DNA from 2 places in the Micromonospora sp. NBC_00389 genome. Region 1 is predicted to be linked to the other one. Evidence: riboswitches for the same ligand, from Rfam matches in the RefSeq annotation. Region 1 holds a riboswitch; the other holds the start of a gene.
What was found. A riboswitch is a leader RNA that binds a small molecule or an ion and turns the genes downstream of it on or off. The one in region 1 is predicted to bind S-adenosylmethionine.
Positions count from the first base shown of each region.

Region 2: it holds a riboswitch for S-adenosylmethionine, as region 1 does, so the genes downstream of both, OG470_RS22045 (hypothetical protein) here and thrC (threonine synthase) in region 1, are expected to answer to the same signal.

Region 1 is NZ_CP107947.1:889,906-895,068, forward strand. Features, by position in the region: gene paaN (phenylacetic acid degradation protein PaaN) at 1-42, opposite strand, end outside; gene OG470_RS04265 (GNAT family N-acetyltransferase) at 92-1,111, opposite strand; gene thrC (threonine synthase) at 1,444-2,730, opposite strand; SAM riboswitch class I at 2,742-2,877, opposite strand; gene OG470_RS04275 (DMT family transporter) at 2,945-3,913, opposite strand; gene OG470_RS04280 (ArsR/SmtB family transcription factor) at 4,005-4,361, shown strand.
Region 2 is NZ_CP107947.1:4,614,132-4,619,294, reverse strand. Features, by position in the region: gene OG470_RS22060 (hypothetical protein) at 1-994, shown strand, start outside; gene OG470_RS22055 (IS6 family transposase) at 1,088-1,777, shown strand; gene OG470_RS22050 (hypothetical protein) at 1,862-2,164, shown strand; SAM riboswitch class IV at 2,260-2,380, shown strand; gene OG470_RS22045 (hypothetical protein) at 2,378-3,010, shown strand; gene OG470_RS22040 (hypothetical protein) at 3,186-4,163, shown strand; gene OG470_RS22035 (GIY-YIG nuclease family protein) at 4,123-4,815, opposite strand.

The sequences.
Region 1 (5,163 bases):
GTCGGCGTGCCTGTCGTACAGGGGATGCGGGGTCTCCGTCATGCCCGCCATCATGCCTGAGGAGCGCCCGTGAGCAGTAGCGCCGATCCCGTCAGAGAGTGAGCTGCCAGTTGCTCCAGGAGTCCACCGGGCGGAACCCGAGCCGCTCGTTGATCGCCACCATGTAGCTGTTGCTCGCCGCGTTGAAGGTGTCGATGACGCGTACCTCCTGCTCGTGGGTGAGCAGATGATGCAGGTTCTCAATCTTGGCGAGCAGGCCGAGCCGGTGCCCCCGGTGGGCCGGGTCGACGATGGTGATCTGTTGGAACGCGTGCCAGTCGGCGGAGGCGCCCACGTCCAGCAGCGTCCAGGCGACCAGCCGGCCGGACTCCTCGTGCAGCACCCCGAGGTTGTAGCGCCGCCGACCCCGGGCGTCCAAGGCCCGTTCGGTGCCGCGGATCCGCTCGGCGTCCACCTGCTCCGGTTCCCACTGCACGTCTCCCATGGGCGCGTCCATGAGCAGCCGGCCGTCCAGGTAGGCGACGTCCGCCACGTACTCCTGCGGGGTCGCACCCTGCCAGCAGACCGACCGGTAGCCCTCGGCCAGGGCGTGCGCCTCGGCCAGCGCCGCGCGCAGCGCGACCCGGTCGATGGTGCCGACCTCGAGTCGGCGACGCACCTCGGCCAGCGCGGACTGGGCTCCGGTCGCGGCGGCGAACGCGTCGCCCGCCACCGTTCGGGCCGGCCCGTCGGGCAGCGCCGAGACGGTCATCGCGACCACCCGCTTGCGTCCGCGCTCGCGCAGCAGGCGTACCCCGTGCTCGTGCAGTGCCCGACCGACGCCCCGCCGCCGCAGCTCGGGATGCACCACCAGTTCGGCCGTGGCGTTGTCGGTGTTGTCGAGCTGCGGCAGGTCCAGCTGGACATAGCCGGCCGGTACGCCGTCCAGTCGGGCCAGCGCCCAGAGCGTCTCGGTGCCAGGCATCGGCGTGTGGAAGAACGCGTCGAAGCGACGCCGGCAGAAGGGCGGGAAGTCCGGGAGATCGGCGTCGTTGGCCGCCGCGCCGATCCGGTACGCCTCGTCGACCGAAGCTCGGTCGGCGCCGTCGAACGACGCGATGGTGATGCTCATGCCGCCGAGCGTGCACCCCGGGAAAGCGATCGGGCCAGCGAATTAATCGCTGGCCCGATCGAACGTGGTCGGGAGGGACACTCGCACAACGCCTCCGGCGCTGGGTCGCAAGAACTTCAAAAGTCTCCGGCGAAATGCCCTCCCGCAGGGAGCATCTTGCGCCGTCCGGTTCCTGCCGTCAAGTCCAGAGCGGTGGGTTTTCCACACTCACTGCGAAAAGCCAGTTACCCGGCGGATCGGCCCGATCCCCCGTCCGGGCGATCCCCCATCACCCGCCCGACCCTGCCCGCCCACCCCTCCGGCGCGGCGCGGGACGGGGCGGGCTGGGCTGATCAGCCCAGGAGGCCGGCATCGCGGGCGGCACGGAGGGACGGCTTGATGTGGTGGGTCGGGCCGACCTGACCGGCTACCGCATCGATGGTCTTCAGCCCCTCGCCGGTGTTGAACACCACGGTCTCCGCCGTCAGGTCGAGCCGACCGGACTCGACCAGCTTGCGCAGCACCGCCACGGTGACCCCACCGGCGGTCTCCGCGAAGACGCCGGTGGTACGGGCCAACTGCCGGATGCCGGCGCGGATCTCGTCGTCGTCGGCGTACTCCATCCAACCGTCGGTGCGGCGGACCGCCTCCAGGGCGTAAAGGCCGGCGGCCGGGTCGCCGATGTTCAGCGACTTGGCGATGCCGGTGGGCTTGACCGGGGTGATCGTGTCGGTATCGGCGTGCAGGGCGGTGGCGATCGGGTTGCAGCCTGCGGACTGGGCACCGAAGACCTTCCAGCCGCCGGCCGGCGCCTCGACCAGCCCGATCTCGACCAGCTCAGAGAACGCCTTGTCAATCTTGGTGAGCAGTTCGCCGCTGGCCATCGGGATGACCACCTGGGCCGGGATCCGCCAGCCGAGCTGCTCGGCCACCTCGTAGCCGAGGGTCTTGGAGCCCTCCGCGTAGTACGGCCGGACGTTGACGTTGACGAACGCCGTGTCCTCGAACTCGTCGGTCTCCACCAACTCGCCGCAGAGCCGGTTCACGTCGTCGTACGAGCCGTCGATGGCGACCAGGTCGCCGCCGTAGACCGCGGTGGTGATGACCTTGCCCTGCTCCAGGTCACTGGGGATGAAGACCACCGAGGGCACCCCGGCCCGGGCGGCGTGCGCGGCCACCGAGTTGGCCAGGTTGCCGGTGGAGGCGCAGGCGAACCGGCTGAAGCCGAGCGCGCGGGCGGCGGTGAGCGCCACCGAAACGACCCGGTCCTTGAACGAGTGGGTCGGGTTGGCGCTGTCGTCCTTGACCCAGAGCGGCGCGGTGATGCCCAGCTCGGCGGCCAGGTGCGGCGCCGCCACCAGCGGGGTGAGCCCCGGGTCGAGGGTCACCCGGGTGGACGGGTCCTGACCGGCGGGCAGCAGCGCGGCGTACCGCCAGATGTTGTTCGGGCCGGCCTCGATCTGCTCACGGGTGACGGCGGCCAGGGCGGCGGTGTCGTAGTCGACCTCCAGCGGGCCGAAACACTCGTAACAGGCGTGCTGGGCGGCGAGCGGGTAGCGGGCCGAACAGGCGCGGCACACCAGGGCTCGGGCGGGGCTGGAGGAGGTGTCGATGCCAGGGGTGGCGAGCGTCGACGTCATGTCGAGGAGTCCTCTCATCTTTCCCCACACCGCACGGTGCGGCGGGGACGGAATTGGCACCTGCCCCGCGGGTCGCTCAGCGGTGAGCGCGCGGGGTGGTTGCCGGGGCGTCGTCGGGCCGTATCCCTCAGCCCCTCTGGATGAGGTATTCAGTTGTGCCGTCGAGTCTAGGCAACGCCGGGCGCCGCCTCCACCGCAGATCCCAGTGGGTGGGTCAGCGGTTGGCCACCGCCACCGGGTCGACCACCGCGACCGGATCGGTCACCGCAGTCGGTTGGGGCAACGACGGGGTCACGGTCCGGGCCCGGGTGGCGAGGTTCGCGGCGACCAGGGCGGCGATGGTGATCGCGGCCCCGACCAGCTCGATCGGCTCCGGCCGGTAGCCGCGGACGATCTGCACCGTGAAGGTGGTCACCGGCACCAGGTTCATGAACAGGGCGGCATTGGCGGCTCCGAGCCGCTGCACGCCGGTGTTCCAGGCCAGCACCGCGATCACCGCGCCCATGATCACGGCGTACGCCAACTGCGGGGCGACCGCCACGAGGTCGGCGGCGGCCGGCGCGTGCTGCCATCCGATGCCGTCGGCGAGCACGCTCGCGGCCAGCATGGCGGCCGTGCCGGCGAGCGCGGTCAGCGTGGTGTACCGCAGCGGCGACCAGGCGCCGAACTGGCTGGCACCGTGGGTGTAGATCGCCCAGCCGAGCACCGCGCCGATCATCATCAGCCCGCCGAGGCCGAACTGACCGAGCCCGGTCAGGCTCCCGCGGGTGATCACCAGGCCGACGCCGAGGAGCGCCACCAGGGAGAGGGCCAGCAGGAGGGGCTTCGGGCGTACGCCGTCGCGGGCCCAGCGGACCAGTTGGGTGATCACCGGGGTGGTGGCCACGAAGAGGGCGATCTGCTGCGGGGCGGCGTGCTCGAGCGCCAGGTTGGTGAGCACGTTGAAGCCGGCGAAGCCGACCACACCGAGCACCGCCACCTCGACGGCCCGACCGCCGAGCCGCAGCGCACCGGCACCCTCGCGGAGCAGCAGGATGGCGACCAGGATGAGGGCGGCCAGCAGGTAGCGGGCGGTGGTCAGGTTGAGCGGATCAACCCGGGTCAGCGCGCTGGCCAGGACCGGGAACATCACTCCCCAGCTGAGCACGGCGAGAAGCGGATAGGCGGCGGAACGGGGACGCATCGTCAGCTCCAATGTTCGAGAATCGTCGAACCAGCGACACCGACCCTAGGGACTTGTTCGACGATTGTCGAACAACGGTTACACTGGTCACATGGAGCCGCACGAACCCGACCTGACCGCCGTACCGGTCACCACCGTGCTGGCCGCACTCGCCGACGACGTGCGGCTACAGATCGTCCGGGCGCTCGCCGAGGGCGGCGAGTTCGCCTGCAACACCTTCGAGTTCGGCGTCTCCAAGGCGACCCGCAGCCACCACCTCAAGGTGCTGCGCGAGGCCGGCCTGACCCGCACCCGGGCCGCCGGCACCAGCCGCTACGTCCGCCTCCGGCGAGACGAGCTGGAGCGCCTCTACCCCGGCCTCCTGAACGCCGTCCTCACCCCCCCGCCCGCCCCGAGCCGCGCCGCCCCGAGCCGCCCCGCCCGCCCCGCCCGCCCCGAGCCAGCCTGAGAGCGGCCGGCACCGCTGGCGACGCGACGTGACGGCGGGCTGACGAGCCCGGCGGCCGGGAGTAACGGACTGCCTGCACGCCCTGTCGAGCTGCCCCAGATATGGGCAGGGTTGGACGTCGGCGTTACCACCGCTCGGTGCCGGATTGTGCGCTTGCCTCAGCATGCCGGCCGTGTGCCGGGTCAATGACCGCCGGCCGCTACACGCGGACGAGCGATGTCCCCAGCGATTCAGCTCCAGAGGCACCCGGAAGCCCTCGTCAGGTCCGTGCCGAGAGGGAGCGGCGGCAGAGCAGCCGCCCCGGCACAGCAGCCGCCCCTGCACAGCAGCCAGGCAGAGCAGCCAGCCCAGCACAGCAACCGCCCCGCCTCGCGCCCCAGCCCGGCACAGCAACCGCCCCGGCACAGCAGAGCAGCCAGCCCGGCAGAGCAGCCGCCCCAGCAGCGCAGCCAGCCCGGCAGGACCGGTCGGGTGACTGGTCGCCGCGCAACCCTCGCGGCGATGGTCCAAATATGGGGCAGCTCGACAGGGTCAGCAACCGGCAGGCCGGGGCGCGAGCCCGGGGCGCGAGCCCGGGGCGCGAGCCCGGGGCGCGAGCCCGGGGCGCGAGCCCGGGGCGCGAGCCCGGGGCGCGAGCCCGGAGCGCGAGCCCGGAGCGCGAGCCCGGAGCGCGAGCCCGGAGCGCGAGCCCGGAGCGCGAGCCCGGAGCGCGAGCCCGGAGCGCGAGCCCGGAGCGCGAGCCCGGAGCGCGAGCCCGGAGCGCGAGCCCGGAGCGCGAGCCCGGAGCGCGAGCCCGGAGCGC
Region 2 (5,163 bases), 3.7 Mb from region 1:
CGCCGCCAACGGCAGCGGTCGGGTGTCCATCCTCGCGCCCGGTCGGGACACGGTGGAGCAGGACGATCTGACCAACGACGCGCGGGCCGCCGGACCCGAACTTCTCCAGTCGATGTGCGCGGCGCCCGACGGCTCGGTGTATGTGGGCGGGCACTTCGCAATCACCGTGCACGAACCCGCTCGCGGCATCAGCCGCCGGTATCCCGTCGCCGGCGAGGCCAAGGACATCGCCGCGTGGCGGAACCGGATGATCAGTGCCCTGTACCCGAGCGGGGAGGTCATCGACCTGGACCCACGGACCGGTCGGGTGCGCAGCTTCGGCAGGATCGACAACAATCAGCAGCGGCCCTGGGACGTAGTGCACCACAAGCCGTCGGGCCTCGTCCTGATCGCGTCGGCCCCGCGTTACGGCAGCCTGCAGGGCGCCCTCACGCTCCTGGACCCAGCGACCGGGAAGATGGAGGTACGCCTCGACATCCTGCCGAACCAGGCGCTGAACGCCATCGCGTTGGACGGGGATTTGGCCTACATCGCCGGGGACACCTGGGGCGGCAACGGTATCCCGCCCACCGAGCCGACCGCCCAGGTGGCGGTGTTCGACATCAGCCGGCGCGAGGTGGTCGACCGGTTCGCGCCGCTGCCCAACCAGCCCAGCATGCAACACGTCGAGGTGCTCAACGGGGTGCTCTACGCGCTCTACAAGCGTACGAGCGGCAACTGGCTCGCGTACGACCTCGCCACCCGCACCGTTCTGCGGTCCGGCAAGCTCAGCGGCTACGGGGAGATCGTCGCCCACCGCGGCCGCATCTACGCCGGGGCGAACTTCGGCGACAACATCTACGAGCTTGGCCCCGGGCTGGGGTCGGCGGTGCGGCTGCACACCGGCATCGGCACCAACTGGTACACGGTTCCTCGGATCGAGCCTGTCCTCGGGGCTCGCAAGGCATGGGCGGCGGTAGATCGGAACCTCGCCCTAATCGAACTGCCCTCCTGACGGGCCGCGGAGGGTGTGGCTCCGTTGCGTTGAGCGTAGGCAAGATCGAGGCAGACTTGAGCAGTGAGGTCATCGAGCCAGCCTGACCCGTGGCTGCCACCGAGGTCGGCGTTCGCCGGGTTCCGGTTCCCGCCGGAGGTGATCGTCGTCGCGGTGCGCTGGTATCTGCGGTTCAACCTCTCCTATCGCGATGTGGAGGAGCTGCTGGTCGAACGTGGCGTGGAGGTCGACCACGTCACCGTCTACCGCTGGGTGCAGCGGTTCACCCCGCTGCTGGCCGATGCCGCCCGCTTCTGCCGGCACTCACCAGGCGACAGGTGGCACGTTGATGAGACGTACGTCAAGGTCAACGGGGTGTGGCGGTACGTGTACCGGGCGGTCGACCAGTACGGGCAGGTCATCGACGTGCTGGTCTCGGCCCGCCGCGACGCCGGCGCGGCTCGGCGGTTCTTCCGCCGGGCGCTGTCGACGTTGAAGGTGACACCCGCGGAGGTGGTCACCGACGCCGCCGCGGTCTACCCCGGCGTGCTGGATGAGCTGATCCCGTCCGCATGGCACCACGTCGAGCAGTACGCGAACAATCCGATCGAGGCTGATCACGGCCAGCTCAAACACCGGTTGAGACCGATGCGCGGGCTACGAACGGACGAGACAACACAGGTGATCATCGCCGGCCACGCCTTCATGCAGAACCTCCGCCGCGGCCACTACGAACTCGCCGTCGACGCCCCGCCCCCTCTGCGGGTCGCCGCGGCGTTCACCGAACTCGCCCAAGCGATCTGACCGCGGACCCGACACCCGATTCAACACTTCCGCCGATCCGATAACGCAACGGCGCCCACCGCCGGCCCCACCAGCGAGGACGCATTGGAATGCCTCCGGCAGGCAGCCCATTGCCGGGCTGAACTCGGCCAGGCCACCACAGCCCTGCGCCAGTTCCGGCAGGTACTGACGCACGTACGCGCCGCCTCCGGCGACGTCTCCCCCACGGCTCTCGACCTACGTTTCAACATCGGCATACTGCTGGTCTCCGAAGACAAGGCCGCCGAGGCCGCGGACGAGCTGCAACCGCTGCACGACGACCTCTGCGTCGTCTATGGCCCGGAACATGAACTGACCCGGGAAGTCGCCGATCTGCTTGCCCGGCTCCGACTCGCCGCCGACGGATAGTTCCGCCACCGCCACCGCCGTCGCCGTCGGCGCAGGTCTTTCCCGCGTGTTGCCCGGGGTTGCTCTCGACATCGGTGATCTCTATGCTTCCTGGGCGTCAAGAGTGGTCAGCGTCAAGCCTCCCGGCTTGCTGACCCGGCAACCGCGCCACCCGCGCACGGTGCCTCCGGGGGAAGACCAGGCCGACCGCAAGTTGCGGTACGGCAAGAGCGGGTGCCTCGGGCACCGGAGAGCGAGTTCACCGTGCCATTCGAGGAGCTGGACCTGGCCGCTTTCGCGGTCTGCCTGACCTGCGGGCACCTCCGCGACGGTGCCCCGCGCGAGCAGCGGTGCCGCTGCCAGCCCCGTACGCCGGAGTGGGAGCAGCAGTGGCAGGGCCAGGACATCCCCGGTGACCTCGACCTGTGTGTGTTGTGCGTCCGGGACACGGTGACCACCCGAACCCGGTGGTCGTGGCTGGCCTGCGAGACCTGCCGACACGTCTCGCAGGTCGTCGGCGAACGGTACGGCCACCGCGCCGCCCTGCCGCTGGGCCGGCACTCGCTCATGAACGGCGACGTGGTCCAGCCGCAGACGGCCACGACCACCGAGGTCGCTGCCTCGCTGGTGGCCTCCGCGCGGCGTTGCGACGAGCTGCGCGAGTGGCAGCAGGTGGAGTTCACCCGGCTCGCCGAGCCACTACGCGTGATTGCTTCGAGCGTGCCGCTGGCCGAGTGGCAGCGGCAGTCGCCGCCGTCGCTTGGAGCAAGCGTCGACGCTTTCGACCGCTACGGCGTCATGCCCGTACCCAACGACCTCAGCAGCCTCCGGCAGGCCCAGACCGAATTCCTGTCCACCGCTTGTTGATCGCCAGTCCAGCCGGCTGCTGTTGGCGGTACCCGATATCGCGAACAGCAGCCGCGCTGGTCATCGCCCATCGACGGTCCGGTGACGACGGGCAGCTCGAATGCCGCGCCGTTCGATAGCATCCGGCCATGATGGACAGTGATGGAGAGCAGCGACGTCGACGCCTGGTCGAAGCATGACCATCATTAGTGGTTGGCCAGCGCTGACCGTGACGTTGAGCAACAGGAACTCGCCAGCGAGATTGTTCATTCAGGAGCGGTTCGGCCGCTGGCAGGACCTCCAGGCACGGTATCGGGAATCCGTGGGCTCCCTTGTCGTGCCTGGAAGCCAGGTGAACCCTGGCACCATCGGCACCGCTTTCGACTGGATGGTCCGCTTCATGGTGTATCCCCGTCCGGACCTGCGCCTGGCACTGCTCGGCGCGCGCACTCCCCCACTACGGCACGCGGTCCACGAACTGGCGCGCACGCTGAATTACTCCCAAAGCGGCGGCAGCGTGGGGACCTCCCGGTTCACCGGGCCGGCCGCAGGGAGCGAAGCCGACCATCAACTCGTTGCCCGGGCGTGCTGGGCGCTGGCGCTCCTTACCGACCTGTACCGGGTCGGTCCCACACCGGGATCCCCGCTGATAGCCCTGGATCCAAGGTCCATCACCACCGAGAAGCTGCTTGATCTCGCCCCACCCGCGGCCCTCGACGAGCTCCAGGCTCTGCGCGCCTTCGCCGAGCGAAGCCTCCTGCCGTCCCTGTCGGCACGGCGTGGCGCTTGGGCCCTTGGACCGACCTTCGCCGGATCATCGCTGATGAACGCCGACGCCGACCTGATCGCCGCCGGTCTGCTGCTCGAACTCAAGACGGGCCTCGGCAGCAAGCGCCGCGACGGGACACGACGGTCATCACTGGAAGCGCCGACCATCATGCAGCTACTCGGATACGTACTGCTGGACTTCCCTGACGAGTTCGCCATCGAAGCCGTCGGCGTCTTCAACGCCCGCTACGCACACCTGACGACGTGGCATCTAACGGAACTCCTAGCTGAGTTGGCAGGCCGGCCCGTCGACCTGAAGGAGGAACGTGTCGCCTTCCATCAGCTGCTCGCTATGGGCGACCACGTTAGTCCTCGCGTCGGAGACCATCTATGTAGCCCTGAATGAGGGCGGACGCGTCGCGGAAGTCGAGGTCGAAGAACTCGCGGTCCTTGCGCACCCGGTAGGGCGCCAATCGAGCGTGCAGCTCAGCCTCTACCGACGGAGCATCCGCGACCACCCACAAAGCGCGCACGCCATACGGGATAACGACGCCGGTCGCCCGGTTGATCTCCCTCACCCGCTCCTCGACGGTTCGCTCGGTGTAGCCAATCTTCAGCATCCGAGGCTGCTCGCGAGTCGACAGCACGTAGATGTAGCCAGCTCCTCGCGTTTCACGCGGCTGTTCCCCGACGAGTCCGGCCAGATGGACCTGCACGTCCGCGTCAGCCAGTAGCGTGAGCTGCTTCGCAGCGGTGGTATCGTCGCCATCCCTGATCGCGGTCCGTAGGCGACCGAGCGCATCACCAGCTTGTAGGCAGCGCTTACGTCCAGGGCGGCCCAGCTGTTGCCACACGGTGAACCAGTCCCACTGGTCCTGCTTGTGACAGCGCGAGTAGAGCCCCTTGACTTCCGACAGGGCCTCCAGCAGTGACGGGCTGGACTCAATCGGGTCGTTCTGCAGGTAGCTCAGCACGGCCGCTACCGACTGACGTCGTTTCTGCTGAACCTCGGGCTTGACGGGGGCCATCCCGAAGCCCCACTTCTGCACGACCTGCACGCGGTGGTCTTGAACTGGAGATGCCACGACCGCCCCCTCCTCCCGTAGCTGCATGCGCCGTCGGATACGGCGATCCCGGCCACTTCAGCAGCGGCCGGAATAAGCGGGAAGAGTATCCAACATGACTCGCTGGCCGCCGAGCCGGAGCCCAGGCGGGAGGCCGCCCGTCTGCGGTGGAGGACAGGCGGCTACGGGCCGAGAGGACCGGGCGGGCAAGATGACCTTTGCGTGGTCTACGGCCCAACTCGCGAGGAGACTCGGGCGATCGCCCACGTGCTGGCCCGCCTCCGGATCACCGGACGCGGGTAGGTGACAATGACACCCTGTCCACCGCCATGGATCATCGCG